3 regions of the Sporosarcina sp. FSL K6-2383 genome follow, and region 3 is predicted to be linked to each of the others. Evidence: predicted binding sites of a transcription regulator. Region 3 holds the regulator's gene; each other region holds the start of a gene.
What was found. Region 3 encodes Rex, which represses fermentation and respiration genes when NADH is low (regulators of the CRP and FNR family bind a similar motif). Its sites were predicted from a motif close to TTGTGAAATATTTCACAA; they were not measured.

Region 1: a site for Rex is predicted at 4,064-4,081, ahead of MKZ10_RS14880 (formate/nitrite transporter family protein). Genes of this name have one in related genera too.
Region 2: a site for Rex is predicted at 4,588-4,605, ahead of MKZ10_RS17605 (DUF2249 domain-containing protein). Genes of this name have one in related genera too.

What each region holds. Positions count from the first base shown of each region.
Region 1 covers NZ_CP152017.1:2,972,988-2,978,620, reverse strand. The annotation lists gene MKZ10_RS14905 (GerAB/ArcD/ProY family transporter) at 1-785, shown strand, start outside; gene MKZ10_RS14900 (Ger(x)C family spore germination protein) at 782-1,906, shown strand; gene MKZ10_RS14895 (spore coat associated protein CotJA) at 2,005-2,223, shown strand; gene MKZ10_RS14890 (spore coat protein CotJB) at 2,220-2,486, shown strand; gene MKZ10_RS14885 (manganese catalase family protein) at 2,502-3,071, shown strand; gene MKZ10_RS14880 (formate/nitrite transporter family protein) at 3,163-3,945, opposite strand; gene MKZ10_RS14875 (YusW family protein) at 4,238-4,681, opposite strand; gene MKZ10_RS14870 (COX15/CtaA family protein) at 4,904-5,633, shown strand, end outside.
Region 2 covers NZ_CP152017.1:3,470,765-3,476,397, forward strand. The annotation lists gene MKZ10_RS17570 (U32 family peptidase) at 1-105, opposite strand, end outside; gene MKZ10_RS17575 (peptidase U32 family protein) at 120-1,031, opposite strand; gene MKZ10_RS17580 (transglutaminase family protein) at 1,059-1,673, opposite strand; gene MKZ10_RS17585 (metal-sulfur cluster assembly factor) at 1,693-2,001, opposite strand; gene MKZ10_RS17590 (hypothetical protein) at 2,016-3,248, opposite strand; gene MKZ10_RS17595 (DUF2249 domain-containing protein) at 3,262-3,813, opposite strand; gene MKZ10_RS17600 (hypothetical protein) at 3,844-4,170, opposite strand; gene MKZ10_RS17605 (DUF2249 domain-containing protein) at 4,192-4,425, opposite strand; gene MKZ10_RS17610 (PTS sugar transporter subunit IIB) at 4,959-5,261, shown strand; gene MKZ10_RS17615 (PTS sugar transporter subunit IIC) at 5,417-5,633, shown strand, end outside.
Region 3 covers NZ_CP152017.1:3,655,304-3,660,936, reverse strand. The annotation lists gene MKZ10_RS18430 (ABC-F family ATP-binding cassette domain-containing protein) at 166-2,097, opposite strand; gene MKZ10_RS18425 (redox-sensing transcriptional repressor Rex) at 2,256-2,906, shown strand; gene MKZ10_RS18420 (twin-arginine translocase TatA/TatE family subunit) at 3,001-3,216, shown strand; gene tatC (twin-arginine translocase subunit TatC) at 3,234-4,085, shown strand; gene MKZ10_RS18410 (CPBP family intramembrane glutamic endopeptidase) at 4,126-4,872, opposite strand; gene groES (co-chaperone GroES) at 5,114-5,398, shown strand; gene groL (chaperonin GroEL) at 5,454-5,633, shown strand, end outside.

The DNA of each region.
Region 1 (5,633 bases), 680 kb from region 3:
ACTATATTGAAGTCGTTCAAACATGGGTTTTTCCAGATTTGGCCACCTGGTTTTTGGCGGCTTCATTGTTGTTAATCGTAATTTATACGTTTACGGGTGGTCTACGGGTGATTGTGGGCATTTCTTTTTTTAGTACTATTCTCTCCATATGGCTTTTTCCGTTATTGATTTTTCCAGTGAAGTTTATGGAGTTGAGTGACCTTCTGCCTATTTTGGAGGCCAATATGACGGAAATACTAAAAGGTGCAAAGTCTATGACATTTACCGTTATAGGATTTGAAATCATATATGTGATTTATCCTTTTGTAAAAGATAAAGAGAATGCAAAAAAACATATTCATCTTGGTTTGTTCGTAACGACCATGCTTTATCTTGTAATCATGTTGGTGTCTTTATCGTACTTCAGTGGAGAACAATTAACGAAAACGATATGGGCAACTTTGTCTTTATTCAATATTGTACAATTGCCGTTCATAGAACGGGTTGAATATATAGTTGTTTGTTTTTGGATGTTGATTATTTTACCGAATCTCTGTCTATTTATATGGTCTGCTTTTCGTGGAATCAGACGTATGGTAAAGATAAATGCAAATAAATTCGTCTGGATATTTTCATTGATTATCTTCGTTTTAAGTTTAACTTTTAAAACTCGAACACAAATAAATATGTTTAATGATTACTTTGGCAAGGTGGCATTTTATATTATTTTTGTTTACCCCATCTTTTTATACGTAATAGCGGCTATAAAAAAGAAATTCAAATCACATAAGGAGCAAAGTGAATGAGGAAAATTTATTTTTTTATACTACTGCTAGTACTCTGCGTTAGTTTAGTCGGATGTACGGAAACAAAAATCCTTGAAAGGGTGAGCTTAGTTACTTTGGTAGGCTACGACATGGGAAAAGAGGAGAGTGTGGAGACTACAGCTGTTGTTCGCCAGGTGGGGACAGAATTACAAAGTAAAGTTGTAATTATTACGAGTGAAAACGAAACGAGTCAAGGAACACGAGTAAAAGTAAATTATAGGGCAGCCGAAAAATTAATGTCTGGACAATTGAGGGGGACATTGTTTGGTGAAGAGTTTGCTGAAAATGGCATAGGTCATTATATTGACACCCTTATGAAAAATCATACGTTAAGCGAGCGGATGCTTTTGGCAGTGGTGGAGGGTGAGACGAGACCGTTACTTGAATATCAATACCCGGAAATTGATGAAATTGGTGAACATATTTATAAGCTGTTAGATCAGAACATCAAAAGTGAGCAAGTGGTTTCATCAACACTTCATGAAGTAGCTTATGATTATTATTCCATAGGTAGAGACATTGCCTTGCCGATTATAAAAAAGGATGAGGAGCTTGTGGCAATTTCTGGTATTGCTTTATTTAGGAAGGATAAAATGAAAGGTAAACTTCCTATTGAGGATAGTTTTTTCATAAAGCTAAGTCGGAATGATTATCAAAATGGGACACTTGAAATAAAAATTAAAGGGGATGATTTTCCAGCATCATTAATAGAGGGGGACCCCGAAGAAATTTTTTTGGTGTTTGATCCAATCAAAACGCAAAGAGATGTGAAGTTAGTTAACCCGACAACGCCCGAATTTGATGTACATCTTAAAGTACAAGCAAGGTTATTAGAAATAAGACCGGATGTTAATATCGAGAACCCTGAAAAAATGGTGAAATTCGAAAAAGCAATTGGTAAGAAATTAGAGAGTGAAATATCGAGGGTAATTGCCTACTGCCAAGAAATGGATTCAGATGTTTTTGGATACGGTGACCTTTATAGAAGCTCTGTACGTCATTCTGAACTGACAGAAGAGAAATGGCATGAAATGTATAAGGAAATGAAAGTTAACGTTAAGGTTGACTTTAGACTACTTAGAAGTGGTGTCTTTGAATGATCGATATGTAGGTTAATCACTTTCCGAATGATAAAAAAGAGGTTCATTTGAATCAACCAGGCAGTTCTTTCATATGATAGTTCGAGGAGTGATTAAATTTGGAACGTCCAATGTTCCGAGGAAGTTATAAGCCTTATGTTTCGCCACTTGACCCGTGTCCGCCTATTTGGGTGAAGACTTTTGTTTTACCGCCACAAATTTTCATGAATTTTCAGCCACCTGGACTACCGCAAAATTCACCTGAAGAAACGCTACGTCAAGGTACACTTTGGCCTTCGTTGGCAGATGGATTTTCTCGGGAAGAGGGGATTTCATGAATGCGTTTGAAGAAGAAAGGGAAATGATGTTACGCGTACAGCAAGCAGATTTTGTTGTAGTTGAGCTGACCTTGTACACGGATACACACCCCAATGATGCAGAGGCACTCAGTCAGTGGCGTGAAGCAACTAAAGAGGCTGCTCACGTCCGGCGCCAATATGAAAATAGATACGGACCTTTATCTCTCCTATCAGTTCCTACTGAACAAGCGATTGAACTTGGATGGCGCTGGAATTCAACACCTTGGCCATGGCAACGATGAGGAGGGAGATACGCAATGTGGGTTTATGAAAAAAAACTGTTGTACCCTGTTGAGGTAGGTACGTGCAATCCGAAGCTCGCGAGATACATCGCGGAGCAATATGGGGGAGCAGACGGGGAGTTGGCTGCAGCGCTTCGCTATATGAATCAGCGCTATACAGTCCCAAGTAAAGTTATCGGAGTCTTGAATGACATTGCGACCGAGGAATTCTCTCATCTTGAAATGCTGGCGACAATGATTTATAAATTGACGAAAGATGCAACGCCAGAACAGCTGGAAGAAGCGGGGCTTGGCGCACATTTTGTCAACCATGGGCATGCTCTTTTTTATGAAAATGCCGGCGGGGTACCCTTCACTGCAACGTACATTCAGGCGAAAGGGGATCCAATCGCTGATTTGTATGAAGATATCGCAGCCGAAGAGAAAGCGAGGGCGACTTACCAGTGGCTGATCGATATTTCAGATGATCCATTAATCAATGATTCCCTGCGGTTTTTAAGGGAGAGGGAAAATATTCATTCGTTGCGTTTTAGGGAATCAGTTGAACTATTAAAAGATGAGCGAGATCGAAAAAAGATATTTTAATAGGTTATTCTATTTATTCTTTGTTTAAAATAACTTTATCAAATCCCCCCGATTTGCATGTTACTCGGGGGGATTTACTCATCCGCAAATTTCAGGAAGGAATCTTAACTTGTTTGCTAGTATTGCTATACCAATAGGCTGCTCCAATAAATAGAGCACCTCCAATGATATTGCCGATTGTGACGGGTACTAAGTTTGCTGCCAACCCCATCATCGATACTGTTTCGGGGTGGGGAATCATTAGTGAGATAGATAGTAGTGTCATGTTGGCAATACTATGCTCAAAACCAGAAGTGATAAAAGCAAATAAGCACCAAAAAATCATAATTAGTTTTGCAGTTTCATCTTTTAATTTGACAGAGCACCAGGCAGCTAAACAGACAAGAATATTACAAAGAATCCCGCGGACAACTAACTCCATAAATGGCGTATTCATCTTGCTACCAGCTGTAGTTGTGATGAAATCAGCTGTCGCCCCAGATGCTAATCCGGAATAGAAAAATAGCATGGCAACTAGTATGGAACCCGCAAAGTTACCGATATAACTATAGGTCCATACTTTTAATGTGTCGTATCCGGTTGTTTTTTTCATCAAGGTGCCGATGGTCATAATCATATTATTACTCGTGAAAAGATCGGCCCCAGCCATAAGAACAAGACTTAGTGCAACCCCAAATGCCATTCCCATCACAAGTTTTGTACCAGCGAAACCATATGGGATCAGGATTCCGCCAATTGTATAAATTAGAACGACTCCTAACCCAACGAAAAATCCGGCCATCATAGTCACGGTGAAGTATCTAGCTTTACTTGAGTTTAATAAATTAATTTTGGAGACGGCCATATCACTAAATGTCGCGATTGTTTCTTTCATCTCATTTCCCTCCGGCTATTTATCTTCTAAGCTGCAATCAGGAATACTGTTGAATTGGGTTCGGCTACTTCTGTTAGATCGCTTCATTTTTATAATGTGTGAAGAAATTATGAAAAGTTTGTGAAGAGTTTCACATAGGTGCCGAAAAAAAAGAACCGCTCATGTTGTATTCTCCAAAATTATAGCGCAATTATTTAATTACGCTATCCCTAAATATTACAAATTAATGAACAAATAAACAATACACAAGGAGAAATATCCTACTACGATGTTTCTCCTTGTGTATCTATTTTTACTTCGTCATCATCAATTCTTTTGTATCGTGTCCTTTAAATGTCACTTTCAATTTTAGCGTTTTATAATCGAGAACTTCGAATGCCTCTGCAGTTTGTTTAATCAAATCTTCATCATCTGTATCAGGAGTCAGCTCCATTTCCTGAAAGATTTCATCGAGCTTGTCCATTGCCTGATCACCGTGCAAATAAGTGTCCTCTATTTTATTCCCATACATAGCCTCTGTCTTATCGGGCTTTTCCTCAAAGTTAGCAACCACTGCTTCTTTTTTATCCTTCGTATCAATCGCTATATCAAAAGAAGTAAAGCCATATTGTTCACCAATGGATTGTTTTTCGTCATCATCAGGTTTATCCTTAACGGTATTTTTATCGCTACAAGCACTGATGATGAATTGGCAAGCTAGTACGACGATGATTAGCTTCCACCATGTTGTTTTCAACTCGCTCATCCTTTCATTGGATCTTGTTAGTAACCTAACCGATGAAGAAGAAAGTTATACACTAAAGAAAAAACACCAGCCAGGAGCACTTCATTGCAATTCTAAAAATATTTAGAAACTACTTAAAAACTTCATATATGCCACTTATAATTTAAAAGATTATTGGCAATGTTGGAAGTTGGATACTAATTTTGGAAAACTAGTAAAGTAGGGGGAATGAATGTGTCGATTAAGCGATTATCATTTTGGGTAGCAATCATTACTTTTGGTTTAATTGTGTTCGGAGGATATGTGGCTTCGTCGCAATCAGGGTTAGGCTGTGGACCGGAATGGCCTTTGTGTAATGGAGAAGTGATTCCGACTTTGCAAGGAGAAACGCTCATTGAGTTTGCACATCGCGTTATTGGGGCAATTCTTGGTGTTTTGAGCATTATTCTTTTTGCTAAAGTTAAACGTGCGAAGATGAGTAAAGCTGTTAATACAGCAGCTAATTGGATGGTGGCTTTGCTTATTTTTCAAGTGTTACTTGGTGCGATTATTGTATGGTTTCATCTCCCAACATTTATTATTGCGGGTCATTTACTTATAGCGATGCTGTTCTTAGCGTGTGTATTAGTCATATGGCGACGATCGTCGGAACGAATGGTGATCCAGCGTATAGCACTCAGTACTCAGCAACAAAGGAAAATAACTAGGCATATCAAGGTATTATTAGGCCTAGTCCTTGCTATTTTTTTCGTAGGCGCTTATGTGAAACATGATTTTATTGGGACAAGCTGTGGCTGGGTGACATGTGGCGACTCTCTTATACCGAGATCTGGTCCTGAGATTGTCCAAACGACACATCGACTTTTAGGAATTGTGTTAGCCGTTTATAGTATGTTGTTAACGTATTGGTCCTTCGCAAAACGCTGGGGTGCACCATTACAGAAACGGTTTATAACTATTTTAG
Region 2 (5,633 bases), 180 kb from region 3:
AGCATCTGCCCCATAACGGATAGCGGTTTTTAGTTTTTCAAGCGTACCAGCTGGTGCTAACACTTCTGGCTTTTTAGTAATCACTCTTTTCGTCGTAACTCCCACGATTTTCCGCCTCCTTATTTGACATCGCTCGGATCCTTCAAAAAGAATCCTTCATCTACTGATCTTTCCGCTGGATGTAATGCAAGTAATCGACTATTTAACTGCTCCTGTATATCCACCGTCCAACGTTGCTCTATAAATGACTGTCTCGCCTCTATAAACAAACTGGCAATGTCCACAAACGATTGCCCTTTTGTAAAAATACCATCCAGTTTCCACTGTGTTAAACCTGCAGCAACCAGTTTGTCTAACTGTGGCAATAAATTCACATCATCTGTCGCGAAAATATGTGTGCCGTTACAATCTTCATAAATGGAGTAATGCGTTTCCTCTTTTTTAGGTTCAGAAATAAAAAGAGGCTGCTTTACATGATCCTGATTCGTAAAATTGAAATAGTTTTCTACTAATGGTCGTTTTGATTGTTGAATGCAGGTCGCTCCATAAACGAGTACTTCAACCGGTACAGTTACTTGCTGCCGAATCGCTTGTAGCTCTGCAAAAGGTAGCTCCCTTGCCAGTACAGCACCAATTGCCCCACGCTTCGCCCAAAAATCCACTTGCCTTGCACTTGTCACCATCGTTTGGGCATCATAGATGAAAGGAAGCTCTATGGCATGCTTTTTCATGAGATGAATAACTCCCGGATCACCAACTGTGATGGCGTCCACACCAATAGACTGCAAAAATGTTAAATACGGGACAATTTTCTCAATCCGATCATTATGCATTAAAGCATTCACAGCAACAACTATGCGCTTATGATGTTGATGCGCAAAATAGGTCAATTCCTTTAATTCCTCACGCGAAAAAGAACCCGGCAAACGTAAACCGAATTCGTCTTCTCCTACGTACAACGTATCCACACCAATGCGGATTAACGACTTCCCTTGCTCTACTGATTCAGCTGTTGCAATAAGCTCAATCATTGACTCACACTTCCTTCTTGACATCATTCATTTCGATAAAATACGGTCAGGTCGTTTCTGAAATAGTTCTTGGCAATTCGTAGCCTTTTGCATTGCAAGTAGCACTTCCTCTAACGGCTCGCTATAAACAGTCGGATAATCCACTTCGTCTAGCTTTGTTCGAATCAGATACGCCAGCTTTTCAGGACGAACACTAAATTCAGAGTGTATGCCTGCTTTATTCCCACGTGGATCGACACGGAACCAGTGTCCAACTTCCTCCAAATAGAGTGCATTTAGACCATGTAACGCATAGCCGGACTCCACTGTTCCCTTTTTCGTCACACGCTGATAACAAAATCCCGTCGGAATATCCATCCCACGTAAAAGTGTCGCTAATAAATGGGCCTTTGCAAAGCAGATTCCTTCTTGATGCAATAAGGCGTCTGATGCAGTAATCGTCACAATAGTACTTTCTTTATCAAACGAATGTTGAATGCTATCCCTCACAAAACAAAAAGCGATTTCTGCCCGCTCAAATTGTGTGTGCCCCTGTGCTTTGATTTTCTCAATTTTCTTTTGTACGATCGGATGCCGAAAATCAATCACAGCAGATTCTACTAAATACTGTTGGACATTCCCCTGTTCAAGTTCTATCTGCATATGCGCAACTCCTCATGGACTAAAAGTAATTCAATGTTTCTTTCCCTTCATCCGAAATCATATCCGGCGACCACTTCGGCTCCCACACAACATCGACCTCTACATCGGAAATGTCAAGACGATCCTTCAATATAAAGTCAACACCACCTGTAATCATGTCGTGCATCGGACATCCAGGTGTCGTTAACGTCATTTTGACATACACTTTGTTAGCCTCGTATTGAATATCATAGACGAGGCCTAAATCAATGATACTAATCCCAAGCTCTGGGTCGTAAACGAGCTTGAGTAATTCACGAATACGTTCAATCATTTCCATTTCGCTCATTCCTTCTTTGTTTTTTACCGACTAAATACACGACCAATTAAGATCATATACAGTACGGAAGAAATCGAGAAAGCCAGTCCACCGACGACTGTAAGCGTCGTGCTATCTATCAAAATAGCCGCGAATAACACGAACAAACAGAATGCGATAGTAATAACACCCATACGCACTTTCTTATCATCCAATAAATCAGCCATTAATGGAGTTCCCGGTCTCCCTGCTAGCTTGCCAAACTTGTGTGTCCACCATAAAAACGGGATAATTTTCGACACATAACAAAGGATTGTAAACGATACCCAGCCACCTAGATAAACCCATCCTACTAAAAGCACCATTTTCGGGTGCAAAAGTTGGTTTGGAAATACAACTGTGTAAATAAGCAATGCACCTATAAAAAGTAAAAGAAATTGCGCAGCATAAACCGACCATCGAATGCCGTGACCTGGATTTGGCTTCACTCGATGTTTTTTGATTTGAAGTAAGTGGATATTATAGAAAACGAGAGCAAGCGTCACAAAAAGAAGCGCGAACCATGTTGTCCAAAAACCTCCGCCTAGCAAGAAAGACACCGCCCCAAATACGATAGCAGTGTTCCAAGTAATCAAAGTTGCCCATTGCAAGCGAGTCGGATAATGGTGAGCCAAATAAAACATCGGTAGCATTTTATAGCTGAAACCGGTAATGAGCATACCAAACCAACCGAGCGTCCCAAGCCAAATATGCGCCTTCAATAGGCTCTCATGCAGGGCAGTTCGATTTCCAGTATAAAAATTAACGCCCATCCACATACCGATAAGCCCTGTTAGCACTAAATACAAAACTGCACAAGCCGCACTAATCGTAATGGCATCCCATTTGCGGGCTCTCCATAAGGTAACTCCGATATTAATTGCAAAAAGAAATATTCCTATAAAAGCGAGTGTTGCAAATCCAGCAATGTATATCGTCTTAAACGATACAAAACCATACAATAAGCCAGAAAGACCAATTGTGAAAAATACATAGTGTGCATAGCCAAGCCTTTGACTGTAAATAGTAGACTGTAAAATAACATTAATCAGCTGATATACGGCTCCCATCGCCAACATCGTAGCCCATCCAAGAACAAATAAATGTGTATAAAACCAACCACTTGGCCCTCGTAAATCATGTTGAAGCCAATCGAACAGCGTTAGGATGGAGACACCATGAAACAAAAAGAAACCAATTATCCCCGTAATGATAAAGAAAAATGGGAGACGAAACATAGTCCTCTCCCCCTTACACCTTATGGATAGTTACTTTTGCCGAACCATCTGACTGCTCATCTACACTAAAAGGACAGCCAAGGCGATTCAATTCCTCAATCAAAAAAACGGGCACTCGATCATTGTGAATCTTCACTTGATCCCCCGGATGACTGCGGTCCAAAGCAGCTAATGTACGCATCATTGGTTGTGGAGGCTCTAGTCCACGATTATCGAGTGTAATCGTTTTGGGTTCTCGAGCAACCGTCTCCTCACTAGAGAACTGAGCTGTAGAAACCAGCTCGTCCTCTGTTGAAGAGTCCTCTATATCCAATAGATGTTTGTATTTTTTATTGACAAAAGAAACAACCCAATGGTCTTTTTCTTTGCGTTCAACCTTATTCACAAAGCCCTTCATCTTCAACACACCTAATAATGGCGTCGGTTTGAACGTTGCGTGGAGTACGAAAATATCTCCCGCCTCTATCTCCATCACCGTATCCATAATTAGCTGGAAAGGCTCCAGCTTTTTGTTCAAGTGAGGACGCACATCTAATTCTACAATTTTCGTCGTTTGCTGATTCACAATGAATCATCTCCTACAAATAGTAGTCACTTAAGATACAGATTTTTTTGCTTCATCATATAAACTTGCCATTCCACCATACAGTGAGTAGAAGAATGCATCGGGCGCATCCAAAGAGAATGTTTTGTACTGCTTAGGGTCGATGCCTAGTACGTTTTCGAATAATTTTGCTGTATCCTCGAACGCATAAAAACAATAATGCGTAAAGTTGAAAGTCGGCATTTTTTCGAAAATCGTAATGATTTCACTCGCAAACTTATCTACTTCACCAGCAGCTTGCTGCACCATTGAAACAGCATCCTCTAAGGACAGTTCAATTTTCAGTGTCTTGTCATCGATAACGTTAACTTTTGCCATCGCCAATCAACTCCAGACATGTTATAGTTTTTCAATTTTCACCTGGAATGTATCAGGACCTTGTTCAATATATTCCCATGTGTATTTCCCTTCATGCATCGAATCGAACTGAAAACGCAAAGGAATCGGATCATGGTCATTGACAATCAACATTGTCTCAGATGGATTTAACTTATTAAATGTTTCAAAAATGGTTTTATGCTTAAGATGCGGCGGATATTCTGGAACCTTTACTATTGCTGTATATTCACTCATCAACTATTCCTCCTAGAATTTTAATTATTGTAATATATAAATTGAACAATTGAATACATGTTGTTCCGTGTGCAGGCGCCTTAAAGGGGTAGCCTAAGCGGGATTAAAGGTATTCTTTAGTTCAGCTTATAGAGTAAGTATAAAGTTATTCACGCAATTATTCTGTGATGTATATCACAAATTCAAGATTATTTTTTACAAGGTTTTTGTTTAGTATCATTTATGAATTCTGCATCACTCGACTAAACATACGTTCAAATAGCCTATGTAAATGAAGCTGTGTATGATGCGATATTATCTTTGTGCAAAGCAAGCTCATGCATATCTATCAAATATTCGTCAAAAATAATCGCATTTAAGTATGAATATCGTTGAAAAATGAAGTGTGTCATGAAAAAGAGGCCCTATTCCAATGTTTTCGAAGAAATAGGTGGCATGCTTCTTGCAAATAATATAGGTGTACACGAAAAACATAATTCTATGTTTTTTTCATAGAATTAATAACCACATAAAAAAGGGAGGAGGAATACAAATTGACAACGATCATGCTTGTCTGTTCAGCTGGAATGTCGACTAGTTTACTAGTCAAAAAGATGGAATCCGCTGCAAATGCAAGAAATCAAGATATTAAAATCTTTGCTGTTTCAGAGTCGGAAGCCAAAAGACACTTCGAAGAAATTGATGTTCTACTGTTAGGACCACAAGTACGATTCTTAAAAAAGAAAATCGAAAAAGCTCTTGAAGGAAAAAACATTCCAGTTGAAGTCATCGATAGTATTGACTACGGCACGCTGAACGGTGATTCCGTCCTAACAAAAGCACTTGCATTACTGTAATGGAAACGCCTCATCTTAGTGGGGTTTAGAGATCAGATTGGGGGAATTCGGTGAGTTAACCGATTTATTGATCTCTATCATTTATTATCGCAGTATTCTATCAAGCATTCCGTTTTCCTAATTCATTTTTTAAAAAACAAGGGGGATAACTAGGTATGAATAAATTTATTGAAATTGCTGGCCGCATAGGGGCACAACGGCATCTGGTCGCTGTTCGTGACGGCTTTGTCTCCATCATGCCATTAATGATTTTAGGTTCAATGGTTATACTTTTCAACAACTTGCCAATTGACGCTTACCAAAACTTCATGGAAATGATTTTTGGCGGTGATGAATGGAAACAATTCGGTGGATCAGTTTGGAATGGTACAT
Region 3 (5,633 bases):
TATCCCATTCTATCAACATTTTAATTGTGTATAAGATTGTGGGAAATAATTTCCCGAGAAAAACAATGCTGAAGATTATCTATCATATTCCGACAGCCGAAACGACAACGCACCACATTGAATCGGTGCTATCGATTCGATGTGGTGCGTTAAAATCACTACTCTTTAAGAAAGGGATTCCAATTCTTCTTGAAGGAGCAACCAATCTTCTGATTTGTTATCATGATCCATCTGATGTGCATCGATTTGTGCTTGTAGCTCCATTAGCTTCACGTGATCATCTGCATATTCAGGCGTAACAAGTTCGTCTTGCAGGGATGCTATCGCTTCGTCTAACCCGGATAGCTCCGCTTCAAGCTCTGCAATCGACCTCGTCAGTTTTCTTTCCTGCTTTTTCAGTTCTTTATCTTCTTCGTTCTTTCTGCCTTGTAAAGGTATTGTAGTTGCTTTCGTGAGATTCGCCTCGTCAAGCAACTCTTGCTGTTCCAACTTCTTCTCCACAAAATAATCGTAATCGCCGAGATACTCGACAGCACCTGTTGCACTAATGTCAATGACTTTTGTTGCGATACGGTTAATAAAGTAACGGTCATGTGATACGAAGATGAGTGTACCTGGGAAATCATCCAATGCATTTTCGAGAATTTCTTTGCTGTCTAAGTCCAGATGGTTTGTTGGCTCATCGAGAACGAGTGTATTCGATTTTTCGAGCATTAGCTTAGCAAGTGATAGTCGTGCTTTTTCGCCACCTGATAAGGAAGTGACGGGCTTATCCACATCTTCGCCTGTAAATAAAAAGCGACCTAGCACAGAGCGCACATCTTTTTCATTCATCATCGGCCAATCATTCCATAATTCCTGAAGAACAGTGCTAGTCCCAATTAGTGTAGCTTGTTCCTGATCATAATAACCAAATTGAACGTTTGTCCCATAACGTATCAAGCCTGCAATGGCTTCATTTGTTTTGACGAGTGTTTTCAGCAATGTTGACTTGCCGACGCCATTCGGTCCGATGATAGCAATACGGTCTTGCTTGTAGACACGCAGGTTGATGCCTGTTGATACAGGGGTATCGTTATAGCCAATCGCAACATTGTCGAGCGCTAACACATCATTACCACTCGGGCGGTCAATTGAAAAGCTAAAGCTAGCTGATTTTTCGTCTCCGTCAGGCGAATCCATCCAGTCTGTCCGTTCGAGCTGTTTGCGACGGCTCTTCGCCATTTTAGAAGTCGATGCACGAGCAATGTTGCGCTGGACGAAATCTTCGAGTTTCGCTTTCTCACTCATGTCCTTTTCAAAAAGCTTTTGATCACGTTCGTAATTCTTCGATTTTTCGTCGAGATAAGCACTGTAATTACCTATATACTTCGCCACTTTACGCCTAGAAACTTCATAGACGATTGTCACGATTTCATCCAGGAAATAGCGGTCGTGTGAAACAATTAAAATGGCACCCTCATAAGAAACGAGGTATTTTTCCAGCCAGCCGAGCGTTTCGATATCGAGATGGTTTGTCGGCTCATCAAGGATGAGAAGATCAGGCTTGCTAAGCAGCATTTTCGCAAGTGCTAAGCGTGTCTTTTGGCCTCCAGATAGAAGGCTGACGCTTTTTTCATAATCGTCGGGATAAAAGCGCATACCGTGTAGAACGGAGCGCGTGTCTGACTCATATTGATAGCCACCAGAATCCTTGAACTCGATTTGAAGGGCGTCATACTCTGACATTACCCGTTCATAGTCTGTTGGGTTGTCGTATACAGCCGGGTCAGCCATCTGCACCTCAAGTGTCCGTAGCCGTCTTTCCATATTATGAAGTGGTTCGAAGACGGTCATCATTTCTTGCCAGACAGACAAGGAAGAGTCGATACCACTATGCTGTTCAAGATAACCAATTCTAACGTCTTTCGGGATAATTAAATCGCCTGAGTCTGCTGTCATTTCACCAGCAATTATTTTCAGAAGTGTCGACTTGCCTGCTCCGTTACGTCCAACGAGTGCAACGCGGTCACGGTGTTGGACTTCGAGTCGAATATTTTCTAATATATTGGTTCCTGAGAATGATTTTGTCAGTCCGTTCACTTGTAATACAATCATATCGAACACCTCTATTCTACTTTAGTTTACTGGAATGGCTCGAAGCGTGCAACGGTCGACTTTACAACCTTCTGTATCTACTGTACGATAGAATCGGTTTATGTTTGGCCGCTGTTGTGCCAGGTTGTAATGAATGAGTAGGTTCGGGAGGCTATACAATGATAGAAGAAACGCCAAAAATACCACAGGCGACATCAAAGCGGTTGCCTCTCTATTATAGATTTCTTCAAAACTTCGCAAATTTAGGGAAGAAACGTGTATCTTCAAGTGAATTAAGTGAAGCGATGAAAATTGATGCGGCAACAATCCGGCGAGACTTCTCCCATTTTGGGGCGCTTGGCCGCAAAGGATATGGCTATGATGTGCATTATCTTGTCGAATTTTTCCGTCAGATTCTTGATCAGGATGAAGGAACGGATGTTGCACTCATTGGTGTGGGCAGTTTGGGTAGTGCTTTTTTAAAGTATAATTTTCATAAAAACCATAATACACGTATTGTCGTAGCGTTTGATCCAAAAGCTCCGGCAGGGGGAAAAATGTTGAGTGGCATTCCTGTGTTTCACCCAGATACAATTAGTGAAAAAATTGTTGAACTAGGCATTGATCTTGTCATTCTGACAGTACCATCACGGGTAGCGCAGGATGTTACCGATAAGCTGGTGGAGGCAGGGATTAAAGGGATTTTGAACTTTACACCAGTCCGCTTGACGGCACCTGATGAAGTGCGTGTCCATACGATTGATTTATCTGTAGAGTTACAGACACTCATTTATTTCATGAAAAATGACGTCAAAAATTCACAATTATAATGGCCCAATAATAGTAATACAAGCTGTTTTCGTGTAAAATGGATAGCAGAATGAGGGATGGTTTAGTCCTTCTACTACGAGGGAGGTGTCTGAGATGCCAGGTCCAATGAGTTTAGTCATTATCGCAATTATTGCGTTGCTTGTTTTCGGTCCAAAGAAGTTGCCTGAGATTGGGAAGGCGTTCGGTTCTTCATTGCGTGAATTTAAAAACGCGACGAAAGGTCTCGTAGAAAATGACGACGTAAAGAAAGTAGAAGACAAAAAAGCAGAAGTATTGCAAGTGGAAGTTAAGAAAGAAGAAGTGAAGTAAGTTAGGATGTTTGTCCAATGGCAGAAAAAAACTTAACAATCATTGAACATATAGATGAAATTAGAAAACGGCTGATGGTAATCGTCGTTTTCTTTGTTGTTGCAATAATAGGCGGATTTTTCATCGCCAAGCCAATCATACAATTTTTGCAATTTCAGTTTTTGGAGCATGACGGATTAGTTGATGGTACTACGTTAAATGCATTCAGTGTGCTCGATCCTATTATGATCTACTTGAAAGTGATTATTTTTGTTGCGGTCATTATTGTTTCACCGGTTACTATGTATCAGTTATGGGCGTTCATCTCGCCTGGGTTACATGAAACGGAACGACGTGCAACGTTGAGTTATATCCCGTACACGTTCTTCCTATTTGTCGGGGGGATTTCGTTTGCCTATTTTGTACTATTGCCATATGTGATGAAGTTCATGGTGAATTTATCGTCAGATTTGGGCATTACCCAAACAATTGGCATTAATGAGTATTTCTCATTCTTGTTTCAATTACTCATACCATTCGGTATCGTTTTCCAGTTGCCGATTGTCCTGCTATTTTTAACAAGACTTGGTATTTTGGATCCGGCAACATTGGTGAAAATTCGAAAGTATGCTTATTTCGTACTGTTCGTCATTGCAGCCTTTATTACACCGCCTGATTTGTTTTCTCACTTATTCGTGACCGTTCCATTGTTTGCGCTCTATGAAATCAGTATTTTCATATCCAAATTTGGCTATCGAAAATATTTGAAGGCAGAAAAGCAACGGAAGTCGGATGAAGAGCTGGCAGAGCGAGAGCGACAGTTAGAAGAAGTTCGTGCAGAGCAACAGCGACAAATTGACGAAGTGATGGGTCAACAGGAGCAACAATAAAAAAGTCTTCCAACCGAAAATTTCGGTAAGGAAGATTTTTTTATTGGAAAAAGATGATAATTCCTTGCTTTAAACTTTCTAGCTCTTCGAGATATTTTTGAAGTTTCTCGAGGTTTAGATTGGCAATGACGACGAAGCCATTCATGAGTAGGTGGGCAATCATTGGTGTCAGCAGTCGTTTGGTTCGATAGTACAGATAAGAGAATATGAGTCCGGGCGCCATGTAGACTAAAAGATGCTCAAGCTCGTTATGCACTGCAGCAAAAATCAGGGCACTGGCAATGGCGGCAACCCAGAAATTTGTTTTTTGATAAATTCCACCAAAAAGAATGCGTCTAAACACTATTTCTTCTAGGAATGGTGCAAATAAGACGATTGAAAGAATGATGATAGGGGATACTTTTGCAATGTCACTGAGTATAGCCGTATTATCAGACCCCGGCGTGATGCCAAACAAGCCTTCAATCATACCAGCGAGCATTTGTCCTCCCATAACGAGGAAGAAACCGATGATTCCCCAAAGAATCGCATTGCCGGTTGTAGATTTTTTTCCTTTGAAAATATGGAAGAACTTTTTATTGCGAAAGATGAATGCCAAAAATACAATGGCCGCAAGAGCATTGCTGATGAACAATGCCCAAGCGCTTGCGCGATAGGCAATGTCTTTTTCACTATATTGTTCATTCCAGGGGAAGTAGTCAAACAAACCTTGGCTTAAAAAGATACTACCCATATGCATGGCTGCATATGTTGCTAAGAGCCATAAAGAGATTTTCCAGTTTTTCAACGAACCCACCCTTTCAACTGTGGCTGAGGTTAATTTTAGCTGTTTAAAGCCAGATAAGCAAAGAGAAATGTTTAACTCGAATCAATAGGAAGTGTGAACTCTCGACGCAACTACACTGTAGCGTAATTGAAAGTATTTCGCTTGCAATTAATGCAAATATTCATTATGATAGGAAATGTGTTAGCACTCACATCTACCGAGTGCTAAAAATGTAGAAATTACTTTGAGGAGGTTGTTTTACTTGTTGAAACCATTAGGTGACCGTATCTTAATCGAATTGATCGAGGCAGAAGAAAAAACATCAAGCGGTATTGTAATACCGGATTCCGCGAAAGAGAAACCGCAAGAAGGTAAAGTTATTGCGGCAGGTACTGGACGTGTGCTTGAAAATGGCCAGCGCATCGACCTGGAAGTTAAAGAAGGCGATCGGATCATCTTCTCAAAATATGCTGGTACTGAAGTGAAATATGAAGGTAACGAATATCTGATCCTGCGTGAAAGCGACATTTTAGCGATTATCGGCTAATAAGCTACCAATCGGTTAATTTACAAATACACGAAAATCAGGAGGGAACTTATAAATGGCTAAACAAATTAAATTCAATGAAGACGCACGTAGCGCAATGCTTCGTGGTGTTGATACATTAGCAGATGCTGTAAAAGTAACACTTGGACCTAAAGGACGTAACGTTGTTCTTGAAAAGAAATTCGGTTCACCACTTATTACAAACGATGGTGTGACAATCGCAAAAGAAATCGAA